One region of the Leuconostoc sp. C5 genome, then DNA from elsewhere that is predicted to be linked to it. Evidence: riboswitches for the same ligand, from Rfam matches in the RefSeq annotation. Region 1 holds a riboswitch; each other region holds the start of a gene.

Region 1 (6,275 bases):
GCCATTATTGCCGTTCGTGATAATGAAATTGCTGCCGAATCCTTAGGAATTAATACAACTAAGTATAAGGTAATTGCTTTTGTGACAGGGGCATTATTTGCTGCTATGGCTGGTAGCTTACGTGCAAGTTTCATCCAATCTATTGCGCCTAAAGACTATGCTTTTATGCAAAGTATTATGATCTTAATTATTATTGTGATAGGTGGGATTGGCTCAATGAGTGGGACAGTTGTGACAGCAATTGCGTTAGGTGTGTTAGACACAATGTTACAAAATTTTGGTTCCTTGCGTATGGTCATCTACGCTGTTATTTTAATTGCTGTGATGCTGGTTAGACCTCAAGGTATTTTTGGTAGTCGAGAACTATCATTAAAGAAATGGTTATTTGATGAAGGAGACGGACATGGCTCAGACAATACTGAAAACGCGTGATTTAAGTATCCGTTTTGGAGGTGTAACTGCTGTTGATGGTGTTAATATTGAAGCTGCCGAAAATGAGTTAATTGGTTTAATTGGGCCAAATGGTGCGGGTAAAACCACATTATTTAATTTACTAACAGGTGTATATTCACCTAGTGAGGGAGAAGTACTCCTATTTGATGGTCAGCAGTTAGCTAATGTCAATCGTCAATCTCCTGCAAAACGTGCTCGATTAGGCGTTGCGCGCACTTTTCAAAATATTCGCTTGTTTGAAAGTCGAACAGTATTAGAGAATGTTATGATTGCTATGAATTCTAGTACTCAGGCACATGTATTCAGTTCATTGTTTCGTTTACCTTCATTTTATAAAAATGAAGAGCAACTAAAAAACGAAGCTCGTAAGCTGCTAAGTATTTTTGATATGCTGGAGGTACAAGATACGCTGGCAACAAACTTACCATATGGGCAACAACGACGTTTAGAAATTGTGCGGGCATTGGCCACAAAACCTAAAATCTTATTTTTAGATGAGCCAGCAGCTGGTATGAATCCACAAGAAACGGCTGATTTAACACGTTTAATTAAACAAGTTCAACAAGAATTTAAGATGACAATTATTTTAATTGAGCATGATATGAACCTTGTTATGGCTGTCAGTGAGCGATTATATGTATTAGAGTACGGTAAGTTATTAGCCAGTGGCACACCATTAGAAATACAGCAAAATGCCGATGTGATCCGTGCATATTTGGGAGAAAATAACGAATGAGTGCATTACTGACAGTTGAAAATTTAAACGTAAGTTATGGTGCCATTAAAGCGGTACAAGACGTTAACTTTGTGGTGAACAATAACGAAATCGTATCACTAATTGGTGCTAATGGCGCTGGGAAAACTACAATTTTACGTACGATTTCGGGCTTAGAAAAACCCACTAAGGGACGTATTTTATTTGAAAATCAAAACATATTGACTATGAATTCAGAGCGAATTGTCTCAAGTGGAGTTGCTCAAGTGCCAGAAGGACGTCGCGTGTTTTCTGGCATGACTGTTCAAGAAAACCTACAGTTGGGTGCTTTTACTCGAGGCAAGGGTATTAACTTGAAAGATGAATACGCACTTATTTACGATCAGTTTCCAATTTTAAAGGAAAGACGTAATCAAGATGCAGCGACTTTATCTGGTGGTGAACAACAAATGCTAGCCATGGGTCGCGCATTAATGGCAAAACCAAAATTGTTATTGTTGGATGAACCTTCCATGGGCTTGGCACCGCTATTTATTGAGAAAGTTTTTGATATTATTAAAAATGTTAATGCACAAGGAATGACAGTATTAGTAATCGAACAAAATGCGAATCAAGCGCTAAAAATTGCGGATCGAGGCTATGTTTTGGAAAGTGGAAAGATTACGATGACAGGTACGGGAGCAGAGCTACTTGCATCAGATGACGTGCGCAAAGCATACTTAGGCGGTTGATTATTCATATGGATTCAGGTACACTGAAGTAGAATTAAATAAATATCTGGGGTGCCCAAGCTGGCTGAGAGATACCCATTGAACCTGATTACGGTAATTCGTGCGAAGGAAGATTATAATAATGAACTATTCTAGTGTATAAATATGCCTATTTAGCCGTTAACTAATCTTTTCTGATAGTTAGCGGTTTTTTTATTCATTAATGTTAATTTTTAAAATTAATGAAGATATTTGTTTAAAAACACGAAGCCAAACAAAAAAGGAATTTAATCATGAATATTACAGACATTAGAACGAAATCACCTCTTGTCCTTACTTATGCAAATTTTGTTACACCACAATTTGTAGCTAATGTAGTTAATGTTGTTGGTGCCTCACCGTTAATGAGTCGCGAGCTAGCAGAATTTAAGGAATTAGCCGGAATTGCCAATGCGGTGATTATTAACACAGGGACGCTTCAAAAAGTAGAAATTAACGATATTATTAAACTTTCTCAGGAAGCATACCAATTAGGCAAGCCAGTCGTATTAGATCCGGTTGCTGTATCAGTTCCATTTAGGTCTAAAGCCATTACACAATTTTTAGCATCTGGTCATGTTGATGTTATTCGTGGTAATGCAGCCGAAATTGCTTGGTTTGCCGATATTGATTTTGCTAGTCAAGGTATTGATGCTACTGGAAAAGGTGACGTAATTGAAATTGCACAGCGTGCCGCCAAAAAAACAGGTGCAGTGATTGCGCTAAGCGGGGCTTGTGACGTTGTCAGTGATGGTCAATACACACAAACACTTGATATAAATGTTGAACAATTATCTTCTATTGTAGGTACAGGAGATGCCTTATCATCATTAATTGGTGCGTTCATTGCCGATGGGCTAAAGGTTCCTAATGTGATGAATGCAATGGCTACATTCAAACTTGCTGGACAAAAAGCCGCTACAAAAACGAATCAACCAGGTTCTTTTACAAATCAATTATTAGATGAATTATTTGTTATTGATAATATCGATGTTCAAAATTTTATTAAGGAAAGTGTGCTGAATCATGGTTAATAAAACACCCCAAGTTCTAACAATTGCTGGTATGGATAGCAGTGGTGGCGCTGGAGTTAGCGCGGATCTAAAGACGTTTGCCGCCCAAGGTGTTTATGGCGCTAATGTTATTGTTGCTCTAACAGCACAAAACACAATGGGTGTACAGCAAGTTTCGATGACTTCACCATCTATGATCCATGCCCAATTAAAATCAGTGGCTGATGACTTAAAAATAAGTGCTGTAAAAAGTGGCATGCTTGGTGATGTGCCCACAGTAGAATCAGTGTCTGAATTTTTACAACAAGCAGATTTTGGTAACTATGTATTAGATCCTGTAATGGTTGCCAAGGGAGGCGCTCACTTATTGAGTGATGAGGCCATAGTTGCTATTAAGTCTAGTTTGATACCGCTGGCAACGCTCATTACGCCTAATATGCCAGAAGCTGAAGTCTTAAGTGGGTCAAACATTACTAACCATGAAGATGTGATGCAATCAGCTTCAAAGATACAACAATTAGGAGTTGAAAACGTATTATTAAAAGGTGGACATGCCTCCGGGAAAGATGTTTATGACTATATTCTATTGGCTGATGGTAGTCATTTTTGGCTTAAAAGCTCACGGGTAGATACAATTAGAACTCACGGGACAGGGGATACAATTTCTGCGGCCATTACTGCTCGTTTAGCTTTGGGAGATGATATGAAAACGGCTATTATTCATGCAAAAGCTTATGTTGATGCTACCATTCGTGAAGGTATCGATGTTGGGCATGGGCATGGACCGCTTAATCACCAGGCAAGAATGACTGACAGGCATTTTCCAGAGGTGCTAGAAAATGTTTGATCCGAGCATATTAGTAAATTATTTTGTATTAGGAACTCAGGACACCAATGGAGAGAGACATTTTTTTGAAGTCTTAGAGGAAGCACTGCAATCGAAAATCAGTGTGTTTCAATATCGAGAAAAAGGGCAACTGGCTTTAAGTGGATCAGAGAAATTACGAGTAGCCAAAAAAGTCCGGCAACTAACAGCTGACTACCATGTACCATTGATTATTGATGATGACATTCAACTAGCACATGAAATTGATGCAGAGGGTGTTCATTTTGGGCAAAAAGATGGCGATATTATCAATAATATTCAATTAGCTGGGAATCTAGCTGTTGGGGTATCGGTGTCTGATGACAGCCAATATAAAAGAATAGAGAATATTAAAGGGATTGATTATATCGGAATTGGTCCTGTTTTTGCGACGGTAAGCAAAGCTGATGCAAATCCAGAGATTGGGGTTGAAGGTTTAAAATATTTGACAAGCAAAAGTAAATGGCCAAGTGTGGCAATCGGTGGAATATCGGAGACAAATTTGTCATCAGTTTTATCTACGGGTGTTAACGGTGCTGCTGTAATCAGTATGATTAGTCAAAGCGCAAATATAAGCGCTACCTTAAAATATTGGCGTTCATTACATTTATAAATAATGTGTTTTGCTGAAAATATCACAAACAAAATATACTTTGCGAATGAATAATGGTGTTATAGTAGGGGTGTTTAGAACAGAAATGTAATTTGTTAATTGAAGAAAGGTCGAATAAAATGAGCTATCAAACAATTAATCCCTTTAACGACGAAGTTATTCAAACATTTGACAATCATGATGACGCTTATGTTGAGAAGGCAATTGCCGAAGGTCATGCATTGTATAAAAAGTGGCGCAATGACCCGGCTAGTAGTCGCGCAGAGATATTAAACAAAATTGCTGACTTGATGGAAGAAGATGCTGATCATTTAGCTAAGGTACTTACTATTGAAATGGGTAAGCGATTTGTCGAGGCTCAAGGTGAAGTAGCATTAAGTGTTTCAATTGCTCGTTACTATGCCAAAAATGGTGCAGATTTCCTTAAGCCAGAACCAATCAAATCCTCGATGGGGGATGCGCAAGTAATTTCGCGCCCCACTGGGGTATTGATGATGGTTGAACCATGGAATTTTCCTTGCTATCAAATTATTCGTGTATTTGCACCAAATTATATAGCTGGAAACCCAATGCTTTTGAAGCATGCAAGCAATACGCCAATGGCTGCATCAGAATTTGAAAAAATTGTTGAACGTGCTGGTGCACCTACTGGTGCGTTTGCTAATTTATTCATTGATTACGATCAAGTGAATAAAATTATTGCTGACGATCGTGTACAGGGAGTGGCGTTAACTGGTTCAGAACGTGCCGGACAATTAATTGCTGCCGAAGCTGGTAAAAATATGAAACAAAGTTCGCTTGAACTTGGTGGAAGTGATCCATTCATTGTTCTGGATGATGCCGATTTATCTGAGATTAAAAAGATTATCGGGGGTGCTCGTTTGTACAATGCAGGACAGGTATGTACTTCGTCTAAACGGTTTATTGTAACCGAAAAAAATTATGATGCGGTACTTACAATGTTAAAAGATGCCTTTGCTGAAGCAAAACTAGGCGACCCATTGTTGGAAGATACGACATTAGCACCATTAAGTACCAGCAAGGCTAAGAAAAACTTGACCAAACAAGTGAAAGCGGCAGTTGATGCCGGTGCTACTCTTGAATATGGTAGTGTTGTCCAAGATAAACCAGCTGCACTGTTTGATCCCGTTATTTTAACTGGTATTACAAAAGACAACCCAGCTTATTATCAAGAGTTCTTCGGTCCAGTTGGACAAGTCTACAAAGTGAAAGATGAAGAAGAGGCAATTACACTAGCTAATGATTCTAATTATGGCTTATCGGGCGTGGTATTTGGTGGTTCACCTGAGCATGCGACGGAAGTTGCTTCTCGTATTGAGACGGGAGCGGTTTATGTGAATAGTTTTGGTGGAACATTACCTGAGTTACCATTTGGTGGTGTTAAAAATTCTGGCTATGGACGTGAACTAGGACGCTTTGGTATCGAAACCTTTGTGAACAAGGAACTTATTGTTACTAAAAAGGAACCAATTGATTTAGATAATGCTTTTGGTGGATTTGTTTAAAAATTACTAAATGCCGGTTATTACTGGTTAGACGATTAGATCTCGAATAATGCTGAGATTTAATCGTTTTTCGTTACTTCAAATTGAGAACTTGGTTGGAAAGGATAAATAATGACCAGTATGCAAAGAAGTTTTATATGTTTTGTGGATGGTGAAGAAAAGAATGTTGTCGATGGTGTCTTACTGGCAGAACTAGATATTGAACTACAACAAAAGATAAAGCATGATTTTCCTGACAGCATGTTGGCAGATTTTATTTGCTTTGATCATTTGCTTCAATACCGTTTAGAAAAAATCGATAAAATGATATTGGAGAAGCATAGAACAAACAAACATATTAA
Region 2 (6,275 bases), 300 kb from region 1:
CCTATTTAATGAGTATGACAACATTTGACGAAGCGTGGTCACTATACAACGCTGAGCGTTAATGTTAGAAAGGACATATGTTTAATGGCACAAATAATTCAATGGTTCCCAGGCCATATGGCCAAAGCCTTCCGTTTGATGCGGGAAAATTTAAAACTAGTCGACGTTGTTTTTGAGCTGGTTGATTCCCGTATTCCCGAAAGCTCACGTAATCCGGAAGTGGATAAGTTAATCGGCAATAAACCCCGTTTGTTAATTATGACTAAAGCTGATTTGGCAGATCCTGATCAAACACGGGCATGGAAAAAACATTTTGAAGCACAAGGATACACAGTACTTGTGCTCGACACGCGTGACCCAAGAACTCCGCAATTAGTGACTAAAGCAGCCCGACGAGCAGTTGAAGCAAAAAAAGCAGCACAACTAGCAAAAGGTATCCAAGATCAGCCTATTCGTGCCATGATTTCTGGGGTGCCAAATGTCGGTAAGTCAACATTATTGAATCACTTGGTAATGAAAAATGTTGCGCCAACGGCGGATCGACCAGGTGTAACGAAGAAAATTGCTTGGCTAAAAACACCAACAAAATTAGAATTACTGGATTCTCCTGGGGTGCTCTGGCCAAAGTTTGAAGATCAAAACATTGGCATGAAATTAGCATTAACAGGAGCGGTGAAAGATACAATCTTTGCCAAAGATGATGCTGCGCTATTTTTGATCAACTTTTTTCGAGAATATCGACCAGAGGCCATTATTGAGCGATATCATTTGAACGACAATATTTTTGATCAAGAAAATGTAGATGTTTTATTATCCATCACAAGCAAATTAGGATTCAAAGACGATTATGACAAGGCCAGTGAACGAATACTAAATGATCTTAGAAAAAATAAACTAGGGGCGTTTACACTTGATTTAATTGAGACGAAAAATGACTGACACAATTGCAAATATTAAATTACAACTCAAAAACACATCTCCTAATGACGAGCAGTTGCTAATTTGGCAACAAGATAAGCGTGTTGGTGTACAAAATGCATTGAAGGCTTGGCAAAAAAAGCAAGTGATGTTGCGGGAAAAACGCGAGCATTTTTTATCTCGTTTTGATATTGAGCGTCAGTACTGGATGCAAGGCTACGACTTAATTGCTGGCGTGGATGAAGTTGGTCGGGGGCCTTTAGCTGGCCCAGTTGTTGCGGCAGCTGTTATTTTACCGCATGATTTTGATGTTTTAGATGTCATAGATTCTAAGCAACTGTCTGCAAAAAAAAGAGACGAGTTGTACGACAAAATTATAGAAAAAGCAATTTCTATAGGTGTTGGCAGGGTCGAAGCCTCAATTATTGATGAAATTAATATTTATGAAGCAGCACGTGTTGCGATGACCGAAGCAGTCAACCAGTTGGCTCCCATACCTGAAGCTTTATTAATAGATGCTATGCGGTTAGATTTAGATTTGCCGCAAGAATTTTTAATTAAAGGAGATGCACGAAGTAATTCTATAGGTGCAGCCAGTATTATTGCAAAGGTCACACGTGATCGCCTAATGGCTTCTTATGGTTTAAAATATCCTGGTTATGGTTTCGAAAAAAACGCTGGATACGGTACAAAAGAACATCTTGAGGGTATAAAAAAAATCGGCATTACACCGATTCATCGTAAAACATTTGCACCCATTAAAGATATATTATGATGCACTGTAATATGACTAAGAGACTGATTGCCATCATCCAGTCTCTTTTTTTGATTACAATTGTGTTAAAGTGTGTCCGCTCAGCATTTTCGGTAAATCCATGTGAGGCCATAGCTTCTGCTAAACGAGTTGACCACCGGAGTGAGACCAAAATAGCTTTGAAAAATAATTGTGGTGAGTAAAATGTTAAAGATTCACCACGCATTAAAGCTGCCGTTCGGATAGTCTGGACTTCTTGTTTAACACGGGGCACAAAGGATAATGCACCGCGAAGACCGTAGACAAAAGTGGTTGGCACACGAAATTTTTGTTCGAGTGTGTCTAGAAGCAAGATCATGTCAGTTGTAAACGAAAAAGCCGCTCCTAGGAATATGTAGGCAACAATTCGAGTCATCATGATAATTGCCATTTCATGGGAACCAAAAGTTGTAAATGATGTCCATGCACCTAAGACAGGCAAGATAGGCATGGCAATTAATAGCAAATAACGTTTCCAAGACAGTTTTGAAAAAACAAGATAAATACCAGCAATAATCGCTACAACAACATTGACTTGATAATTAAGGACAAAAGTTAGTTCGATGCTAACGATAAGTATAAGTAGAAATTTAACACTTGGATTCATAAAAAATGCTCCATATATTGTAAAGTTCGATTAGATAGATGCAAATGATAATCAATGATTGGGCGTAGCTGATCTAGTTGGTGGCTAATAATAATAAAATGTTGCCGTCCATTATCTGCGATTTCTCGTAAAATTTCGCCTACAACCCGAACGGAATCTGTGTCCAGACCAGCAATAGGTTCGTCTAACAATAATATTGGTGTGCCAACAATTAACATCACCAAGAGTTGAACTTTTTTCTTTTGCCCGCCAGAGAGCTGATAAACGACATGATCTTGTAGCCCATCCAAATTTAAGCGCTCTAAGTAACGAGTAATGACGTTTTCGGACCATTTTTCTGGTTGTTGCGCATGTTGCATGCTCAACGCGATTTCCTCACGAATCGTCATTCGTAAAAACTGCCGTTCTGCATTTTGAAAGATCAATGCTACTTGTTTTGCATATTTAGCAGCATTAAATTTTTTGATATTTTGATCTATATACAAAATGTCACCCTGGTAGGATTTTAGTCGAGTTAGCGCATTGAAAAGGGATGACTTGCCTGTGCCATTTGCTCCAGTAAAGAGCGTAATTCCACCGGGAGACAAAGGTAAATCAGAAATACTAATTAATTGACGTTGCCCCACTAAAAGTTCAAAATTTTTTAATTGCAAAACACCTTCTTTAGGTAATTGCAGGTGGACATTTTGTTCCGGTAAAATACGATTCTGAAAGTTACTAACAGTTGCTACTTTTTTGTGGTGTATTTCCCACACATGATCAACAAGTGGCTCGTACCCATGTAAATCATGATCAGTGATTAATATAGTGGTTTGTCCCTGTATTTGTAAATCTTTCAATTTAGCTAATAGGTCTTGGCGAGATTGGCTATCAATATTTGCAAAAGGTTCGTCTAATAATAAGAAATCACTTTGCATTGCAACAATGATAGCCAATGCAACTTTTTGTTTTTCACCACCTGATAAGGTGTCAATGTCTTGATGAGTTAAGTCTGAAATACCAACAAATTCTAGAGCGTGCGTTGCACGTTGCTTGATATCAGAAGGATGAACTTGCAAGTTTTCTAAAGTGAAAATCAATTCATCCAGTGGCGTTTTCATAACAAATTGGGTGTCTGGATCTTGAAATAAAAAACCGACGACTCTGGCTTTCTCGTTAGCCGGTAATGTGGTAACTGCTTGATCATTAACAAGTACTTCACCTTTTAGTTGCGGATATAATCCTGCAAATATTCGGAGAAGGGTTGATTTTCCAGAGCCAGAGGGACCAATTAGCAGGTTAAAACTATTGTGAGATAGTGACATGGTGGTATCATCAAGTATTTTTGTATTGCCATATGACAAACTGATATGTTTTAAATGAGTAACCATAATAATTCCCTATGTACGCGGAAATTCCGCTTATTTATATTTATCTGTTTTCTTTGCAATGGTTAAAACATCAGAATCTGTAGCCATGTTTATTTTGCTGTATACCATAACAGGGATGTCACTAATTTCTGCTGCAACCTTGGGCAAATTTTTTAAAATATCCATTAGTTGATCGTAATCACCTTCGAGAGTTGATTCGAAAGCACCTACCTGATAGTTGACACCACTCTTGTCAATATAAGCAATCATATGATCAACTATGCGAATGACTTCTTCTGTGTCAGCTGTCATCGGCAATACTTGGACCGCAATACTTGATATCATGAGACCACCTCGTTTTTATTGACCTCTAGAATACCTGATTTAGCAACTAATTTTTGTGTGAAGTAAACGATAACTCCTGCAAAAATAGCTGCTGAAATGAGGCGAGTAATAAATAATCCAATCAACAAACCAAATGAGTAGTCAGCATAACCATTACGGAACAGGTCCCAAATAAACGTCACAATGGTAACTGTGATGACAGACATTGACAAACTCGTTTTGTCCCAACGACGGTAGCCAAATACAGCAAATCCAAGTTCGGTACCAAACCCTTGGATTAATGCAGAAACAACGTTCATGACACCCCATTGAGAGCCAAACACCATTTCAATTGTGCCGCCAAGTGTTTCACCTATAATTGATGCGCCAGGACGACGTAAGATGAACCCAGCCATCGGACCAGCCATTAGCCAAGGACCCAATGTTGCATCATTAGCATATGCGCTTAATCCAAATGGTGTTAAAAAGGCAGCGATGACATTATAACCAAATGCCCAAGCCCAAAATATAAATCCAAAAAAAACACCGATTAGTGCGATGAAGATAACATCGCGAAGTGACCATTTGTTTGCAGACATTTGCAAAACCTCCTAAAATTTCCGATATTAACCAATAGGTGCATGAGCTATACAACTGTTTACATGACTTATTGGTTAATAATTGATGTAACCGAAATCACCGCAAAATCGGGTGTAATTAGAAAAAGCCAGACTTCACAAGGAAGACTGGCTTGAAAAATTGTGGTCATGATCTCAATGCAGAAACGTTACTTAACAAACTTGTGTTATTTCATCATCATATATTATAGTGATAACGTTACAAAACATAGTACCGTCAAGATATGTCAGTTCATTAATACATTTTCAAGTAAATCTCCCTACGCTAGTATTAACTAGATCAGGTGTGATGGGTTTTATCTCAGCGCGACGGCACCCCAGATTTTGGTGTTTTCAGTTATTTGTGAAAAGCTCACGCCTAGAGTGTAACACAAGACAAATTATCGTGCAAACTATTCGTATGCAATAGAATTTAATCCCAAAATTATGTTATATTTTCTAACATTCTAATGTTTTTAATTATGAAATTTGAGTATGATATAACTTGTGGTCTTTATTAATTAAAAGTACATGATATCAGCGAGATATTGACTTATTTGTTATACTAAAATGAGTAAAAAAAACAACTCTAAGGATAGAAAATGGACAGTATTCATCTTTCACCACGGCTTGCAGCTGTGGCTTCATTTGTACCCAAAGGCGCAAGGTTAGCCGATATTGGCTCTGATCACGCCTATTTACCTGCTAATCTATTAATCAATAACAAAATATCGTTTGCGATTGCTGGTGAGGTTGCTAAAGGACCTTACGAAAATGCGCAGCACGAAATTGTTCGAAGAGCGTTAACCACACAACTTGAGGCGAGATTGGCGAATGGATTAGCGGCAATTAAAGATGAGGATCATATTGACACGGTCACAATCGCTGGTATGGGTGGTGTCTTAATTACAGATATATTAGAAGCGGGATTTTCAAGAGCAAAACGTTTTGAAACGCTTATACTACAACCTAATACTGATGAGCACATTGTGCGAACATGGCTAAACAATCATCAGTATAAAATTAACGACGAGGTTATTGAACAAGAGGATAACCACTTTTATGAAATTATGATTGCAACAAAGGGCACCCAAAGTTTATCAAGCCTCGATAAAAAATTTGGTCCTGTCTTGCGAAAGAGAAAAACGTCAGTTTTTGTTGCTAAATGGCAGAAAGAATTGGATCGTATCGACACAATTTTTGAAAATCTTGAATTTGCTGGAAAAGCTGATTCACCCATTTATCAAGATTGGAAAAAAAAATATCAGCAAATTCAGGAGGTTATCAAGTGATTGCACAAGAGTTAATTGACAAGATTGAACTTTTTGCGCCGAAACAATTAGCTGAGGAGGGTGACCCCACGGGACTGCAAATTGGTGATCCTAAGCAGCCTGTACATCGAGTAATGACAGCCCTTGATGTTCGTCCAGAAGTGGTTCAAGAAGCAATTGATAATCAGGTCAATTTTATATGGGCACACCATGAGGTCATGTTCTTCCCGGCGAAAAATCTAGACTTATCACAGCCTCAAAATCGAATGTATGCAGATTTGATTCAACACCATATCGTTGTTTATGCTTCACATACTAATATGGACAGTGCACAAGGTGGCATGAATGATTGGTTGGCCGAAGCACTTGGTATTCAAGATGTAGTGCCTTTAGTAC
Region 3 (6,275 bases), 940 kb from region 1:
GAGTAACCATTATGGTCTTGTTGGAAAACAGTTGAATCAGCAATAATATTTAATGCCGGCACGTCCTTACGCCATGAAACGTCATGAGAATGATTCAGCCACTTAAAATGTTGCACAATCATGTCATCAACTTCACGAATAAAGACCTCATAACTGGCAAAGAATCCATGACGACCGGTTAGCGTATAAGCTTCAAGCATCCCCTCATCATAATGCTCTGATAACATAGAATCAATAATACGGCCTTCAGGTGCCATGAATTGATCATTAGGTTCTTTGATTGGTAATAGCCATTGGCGATTAGTTGTTTCAAAAATGTCTTGGAAACGATTAGAAGCTGTTTCATCTGGGCCAAAGCCACGGAAGTTAGTAGGATTAAGTTTGATGATATCACGCAAATAGTCGCCTAACAAAATAGCATCTTGAGCTAAGTTATTGCCTGGCTGATTATTTTCTACCAAATAATTGTCAATGTCAGGTAAAATCAAAGGTTTGATAATACCAGCATTGGTGACCGAATTATTGGCCATACGTAGCTCTTTTTTCGGTAATACTTCTTGGATAGCTTGTGTTAACTGACCGTTTTCATCAAATAATTCATCTGGTTTGTAAGATTGTAACCAATCAACAAGTTGTGGTATATATTCAGGATGATTTTGGTCAGCAGGAATTGGAATTTGGTGTGCACGAAATGAATTTTCAATTGGCTTGTCATCCCAAGTTTTTGGCCCTGTCCAGCCTTTAGGTGAACGTAAAACAATCATTGGCCAAAGTGGTCGTGTAATCTCTTCATTTGTCTGCTGAACGGCTTTTTCTCTAATGTCTTTAATCTCAGTAAATACTGTGTCCATGGTTTTTGCCATTTCTTCATGAACTTGCATAATCGGTTTGTCAAAAGAACTTACAAAGTAAGGGTGCCATCCCAGACTGTGGAAATACTCGGTTAGTGTTTCATCAGATTCTCGAGAGAGAACTGTGGGATTCGCAATCTTGAAGCCATTTAAATTCAAAATTGGTAATACAGTACCATCATTTTTAGGATTCAAAAATTTATTAACATGCCATGAAGTGGCTAGGGGTGCCGTTTCTGCCTCACCATCGCCAACAACAACCGCAGCAATGAGGTCTGGATTATCCAATACAGCACCAGCACCGTGCAAGATAGAATAGCCTAAAGCACCACCTTCATGAATCGATCCAGGTACTTTAGGATCAGCATGTGAAGCAACGCCACCGGGGAAAGAGAAACGCTTAAACATTTTCTGCATACCCGCTTCATCCTGTGTGATTTCTGGAAATGCTTCGGTATAACTACCATCAAGATAAGCATTTGAAATCATTACTTGTCCGCCATGGCCAGGCCCCTCAATGTAAAACATATTCAAATTAAATTTATTAATAGCACGATTTAAATGGGCATAAATAAAGTTTTGACTAGGAATCGTGCCCCAGTGCCCGATTGGGTGAATTTTAACTTGTTCTGCCGTTAACTTTTCCTTAAGCAATGGGTTATCTAACAAATAGAGTTGTCCAACTGACAAATAATTGGTAGCTCGCCAGTAGGCATCTAAATTGTTCAGGTAATCTGTTGAATCGATATTCATTTGATACTTCCTCCAATTTGTGACAATGCATACACAAGGTGCATGCTAAGATTGCGTAAAAAATATTGCAAGATATAAAATTAACTTTGCAAAGTATAGTGAAAAGTTCAGAAATAAATTGATAATTAATCTGAACCTGGCGAACACCAATTCATTATCAAGCCGTGTTTTTACATATTCATCGTAAAGGTTGTTTTTTAAAAAGTCAATACCAATACATTAATTGGTACGACCCAATTAATGTATTGGTATTGACTTTTATGGTTATAATCGCGTCATAACGGGAATTAACGTCTTAAAATGACTATTTGGTAAAATAATTTGTTTGCATACTTCTGAACAAGTGTGTTACACTCGATTTTGTTATTAGTCGATTAATTAACATACTAGGGGTGCTTTTAAAAAAGCTGAGAGAGAAGAGATAATCTTTGAACCCTTTGAACCTGATCTGTAGCAAGCAGCGTAGGAAAGTATGAATATATGATTTTTTTGCAATCATATAAACAGCCATACTATATCTAAGAGCGTTTGCAATATAACTGTTATTATTGCAAACGCTCTTTTTCTATGTGTTGAAAATTTAGGAGGCAATTTTGTGAATCAACGTGTTTTTTTGGCGGCACCTTTCAAACAACTTTTGAATCAAAACAATCGAGTCAATACGGAAACTACACAGGCACTGCAGCAAGTAATGCAAGTGTTAGAAGATAAAGGAATGTTTGTGGATAATGCGCACAAACGAGAGAATTGGGGATTAGAAATGATGACCCCCACTCAATGTACAGATGCTGATTTTAATTCCATAAAAAATTGTGATGTTTTAATGGCTTTTCCGGGTAGCCCAGCATCACCAGGTACCCATATTGAAATTGGCTGGGCGTCAGCATTTCATAAAAAGATTATTTTGCTTTTAAAGAATGATGTTGACTATGCATATTTGATACGTGGTCTTGGTGTAATTGGGGACGTAGAGTATATCTATTACGAAAATATGAATAGTTGCCTTTCACAAATAAGTAATGTGATAGACAATTATCTACAACACAATAAAGTATTGTCAAAGTAGCGTTGAATGAGGGAGTTGAGTTAAATGACAACATATGAAACCTTTGATGATGCCTATATAGCCGAACTAAATGAAATATATCATCATGCAGAATTTTTCAATGAGCCCAGAGGATTTAGTAGTCGGGAAAAATTAGGTGTTAATTTTAAAATTGAAAATCCCGTACAGAGAATTGTATATAGCCAAACGAGAAAAACAAATATTATCTTTAATTTTGCGGAGGCATTGTGGTATCTAACAGGAAACAATAGCTTGTCTTACATCAGCTATTACAATAAACGAATGCCTGATTATTCAATGGACGGGCAAATACTAACCGGTACGGCATACGGCAAAAAGCTGTTTCATTTTGGGGAACAAAACCTAAATCAATGGCAGAACGTTAAACAAGAACTGCTAAATGATGCTGATTCGAAACGAGCGGTAATCCAAATATTTGATGCGCACGAATTAACAATTAATCAAAATTTAGATGTATCTTGCACATTGGGATTGCAGTTCTTAATTAGAAATAACCAACTTAATATGGTGGCTTACATGCGAGCAAATGATGCGTTTCGAGGCATAGTAAGTGATATTTTTTCATTCACCTTTATCCAAGAATTTATGGCACGAGAGTTGAATCTTAAAGTTGGAAAATATTACCATAGCGTGGGCACAATGCATATTTATGAACCTGATAATCAGTGGGTGACGCATGTGCTCAATGAATCAAATGAGCAAACATTTATCTCTCCTAAAATGCCGCAAGGAAATAATTGGGCGATGGTACATGAGCTAATGCATTATGAAGAAAAATTAAGAAAAAAAGAATTAACAATGAATTGGGTGGACATTCAACAGACTGAGTTATCGTCGTATTGGCAACAAATATTGGCCTTATCTAGTATTTACCAAATGATTTATTATCACGAGGAAGTGGACCAGGTGTTATTTGACCATCTTTTGCCAGTATATCAACATCTTTTGCTGAATAGATGGCCAACAAAAATGAGTAGAGGGATGGTGTCCAATGACAGAAAATTTATTTAAGGATGAAGTTGTGGCTAATCAGTTTAACGACTATAATGACGTATTAGAATAGGTTTTGGGATATAATTTTGTTTTGTCGATTTTTAAATCGACTCAAGCAAAGAAAATATTAGACTATGGATGTGGCCCTGGAAAAGTTTCGCTGCGTTTAGCAAACCAACTATCAGCCGATATAGTTGCGGTTGACGAGTCTGCTAAAATGATTGAAATTGCGAAAAGAGAGCGTAAGCATCAGCAAATTGATTATAAAATTGTTAAAAAAGATAATTTAGATTTTATCTCTGATAATTCAGTAGATGGTGCGATTGCGTGCTATGTTTTTATTAACAATCAGTCTGAACAACGAATTTTAAAGATTATGAGGGAAATTTATCGAACATTACGACCAAACAGTCACTTCATCATTTTAGATACTAATCCAAATACCACGGGTGTACCATTTTCAACTTTTCAAAATGGTGAACCGGGGAAATCTTATAGTTATGGTGAAGAACGTGTTGAAAAGTTGAATCTGGACTCGCAAGAAAAACTTATTTTGCATGATTTTAACTGGCCAAATCGTATGTATGAAACGAATTTAAAGCGAGCAGGATTTAGTGAAATTACAGTTCGGTATCCAAAGTTAGAAGATTTTTCAGCAGAACAAATCCAACAAATAGAACAAGAGTATCACTATAAGAGTTGGTTAAATGAAAAAACACAAGCACCATTTATTTTATACCAAGCTATAAAAAAGTAGATTTTTCGAGGAACAAAAAAAGACCAAAGCATTTGTTTTGGTCTTTTTATTATTTTATTTTCAGTTTTGAAACTAAACTAGCATCGGGCGTAACATATAGTGTTTGCTGTCCTTCAAAAATAACAAAACCTGGCTTTGAACCATTTGGTTTGCGCAGTTTTCCGGCAGGTAAATAATCAACGGGGACATTGGCAGATTCACGCGCCTTGCTGAAGTAAGCAGCGAGCTTTGCGGCCTCAATAAGCGTTGTATCTGAAGGATTAGAATCATGAATAATAACGTGTGATCCTGGTATTTTTTGGACGTGCAACCAAATATCTCGACGATCAGCTTGTTTTAATGAAAGTCTTTCGTTTTGTAAGTTGTTTTTACCAACTTCAATCAAAGTACCATCGGAACTTTCGAATTTATCAGGTTTTGATACCTTTGGTTTTTGTTTATTTTTCTTATTGGCGCGAATGTATCCCTCAGCGGTTAATTCGAGGCGGATATCTTCTACGTCCTTTGGAGATGCAACATCTAATTGTGCGACAATATTATTAAAATAATCAATTTCTGCGTCGGTCAACGCAATTTGCTCATTAACAAAATCTACGGCCGTACGTAATTTACGGTATCTGTTGAAATATTTTTCAGCATTTTTCAGACCGTTTAGTTTAGGATCTAAGGGGATTTCTAGTAAATTATTATTATCATAATAATTTTCAATAGATACGATTTTCATTCCTTTTTGAACGAGGTGAGGGTAGGTAATTAACAAATCGCCTTTGACTTTTAACTCATCAGCATTTTCAGCGTCTTCAAGTGTTTTTAATAATTTTTTTCGCTTAGCCGTATTTTTTTTCAATTCGTTTTTAACAACCCGAACGAGGGTACCGGCTTGTTGGTTGACACGTTCTCTTTCAGCTTTTCCGATGTAATAGGCGTCAAGCATGGTGCCTAACGTTGGAAATTCTTCTTGTGACACGCTGTCTTGCAACCAGTCAAAGGCAGAGTAGCTAAGAGAACCATCTTTTGAAGTGAAAAGTGTGGGGGCGAGATGGTCAAAATGAGCCAACCATTCACGGGCATGTGCTAATTGATCACCTGCCTGATTAATTGCTCGAGCCAATGCTTCCGCGGATTCTCTTCCGAATCCCTGATACGTTTTTTGAATGTATTTAGGCCATTCTTCGAGAGGTGTATCTAGGATCATTTGAGCTAAACCATCTTGCCCTGCAGTAAACGGATTCTTCAAATTCTGGGCAGGAGGCAAAACATAAGTTGCACCAGGAATCAAAGAACGGACACGATTTTGGTCGGCAGGAACATGTTTAATTAGTTCCAGGATACGGGCATCACTTTCACGAACTAAAAATAGGTTTGAGTGGCGTCCCATCATCTCTAAGGTTAAGCGGATTTCTTGCATGTCCCCTAATTCATTACGTGCATTAACGTAAAAATTAATGATACGATCATTTTCAACTTGCTCAATTTTTTGTAATTTAGCGCCTTCTAAATAGCGTCGTAAAAACATTACGAAGTTTGGTGCAGTTTGCGGGTTTTCGTAGGGAATACGTGTGATTTGGGCACGTGCGTAGCTGGGATGAGCACTCAGTAGGAGCGGATAATTCTGCCCATTATTACGGACCACGAGTACAATTTCATTTGGATAAGGTTGGTGCACCTTGGTGATGCGGCCACCTGTAATTAAATCATTTAGTTCATGCACAATCGCGTGCGTAAATAGTCCATCTAAGGGCATTCTGTGTACTTCCTTTTATCATTTGTTGCAGCCGAGAAAATATTTATATCATAGTTACAAACGTTTTATTTGTTTAATTTATCATTCTTT

Evidence for each region. Region 1 has a riboswitch for thiamine pyrophosphate ahead of thiM (hydroxyethylthiazole kinase). Riboswitches for the same ligand answer to the same signal wherever they lie in the genome.
Region 2: linked by a shared signal. The riboswitch ahead of RHP56_RS03800 (ECF transporter S component) and the one ahead of thiM (hydroxyethylthiazole kinase) in region 1 are both predicted to bind thiamine pyrophosphate.
Region 3: linked by a shared signal. The riboswitch ahead of RHP56_RS06995 (nucleoside 2-deoxyribosyltransferase) and the one ahead of thiM (hydroxyethylthiazole kinase) in region 1 are both predicted to bind thiamine pyrophosphate.

Annotation. Positions count from the first base shown of each region.
Region 1 is NZ_CP134351.1:440,185-446,459, forward strand. It holds gene RHP56_RS02375 (branched-chain amino acid ABC transporter permease) at 1-432, shown strand, start outside; gene RHP56_RS02380 (ABC transporter ATP-binding protein) at 404-1,189, shown strand; gene RHP56_RS02385 (ABC transporter ATP-binding protein) at 1,186-1,899, shown strand; TPP riboswitch at 1,937-2,027, shown strand; gene thiM (hydroxyethylthiazole kinase) at 2,172-2,951, shown strand; gene thiD (bifunctional hydroxymethylpyrimidine kinase/phosphomethylpyrimidine kinase) at 2,944-3,777, shown strand; gene thiE (thiamine phosphate synthase) at 3,770-4,408, shown strand; gene RHP56_RS02405 (NAD-dependent succinate-semialdehyde dehydrogenase) at 4,528-5,934, shown strand; gene RHP56_RS02410 (DUF1003 domain-containing protein) at 6,046-6,275, shown strand, end outside.
Region 2 is NZ_CP134351.1:741,141-747,415, forward strand. It holds gene RHP56_RS03770 (YozE family protein) at 1-62, shown strand, start outside; gene ylqF (ribosome biogenesis GTPase YlqF) at 85-939, shown strand; gene RHP56_RS03780 (ribonuclease HII) at 932-1,693, shown strand; gene RHP56_RS03785 (energy-coupling factor transporter transmembrane component T family protein) at 1,677-2,318, opposite strand; gene RHP56_RS03790 (ATP-binding cassette domain-containing protein) at 2,315-3,688, opposite strand; gene RHP56_RS03795 (thiamine-binding protein) at 3,719-4,012, opposite strand; gene RHP56_RS03800 (ECF transporter S component) at 4,009-4,590, opposite strand; TPP riboswitch at 4,870-4,959, opposite strand; gene RHP56_RS03805 (tRNA (adenine(22)-N(1))-methyltransferase) at 5,211-5,900, shown strand; gene RHP56_RS03810 (Nif3-like dinuclear metal center hexameric protein) at 5,897-6,275, shown strand, end outside.
Region 3 is NZ_CP134351.1:1,380,814-1,387,088, reverse strand. It holds gene RHP56_RS07000 (phosphoketolase family protein) at 1-1,604, opposite strand, end outside; TPP riboswitch at 1,983-2,090, shown strand; gene RHP56_RS06995 (nucleoside 2-deoxyribosyltransferase) at 2,200-2,670, shown strand; gene RHP56_RS06990 (thymidylate synthase) at 2,695-3,702, shown strand; gene RHP56_RS06985 (class I SAM-dependent methyltransferase) at 3,776-4,441, shown strand; gene RHP56_RS06980 (NFACT RNA binding domain-containing protein) at 4,491-6,185, opposite strand.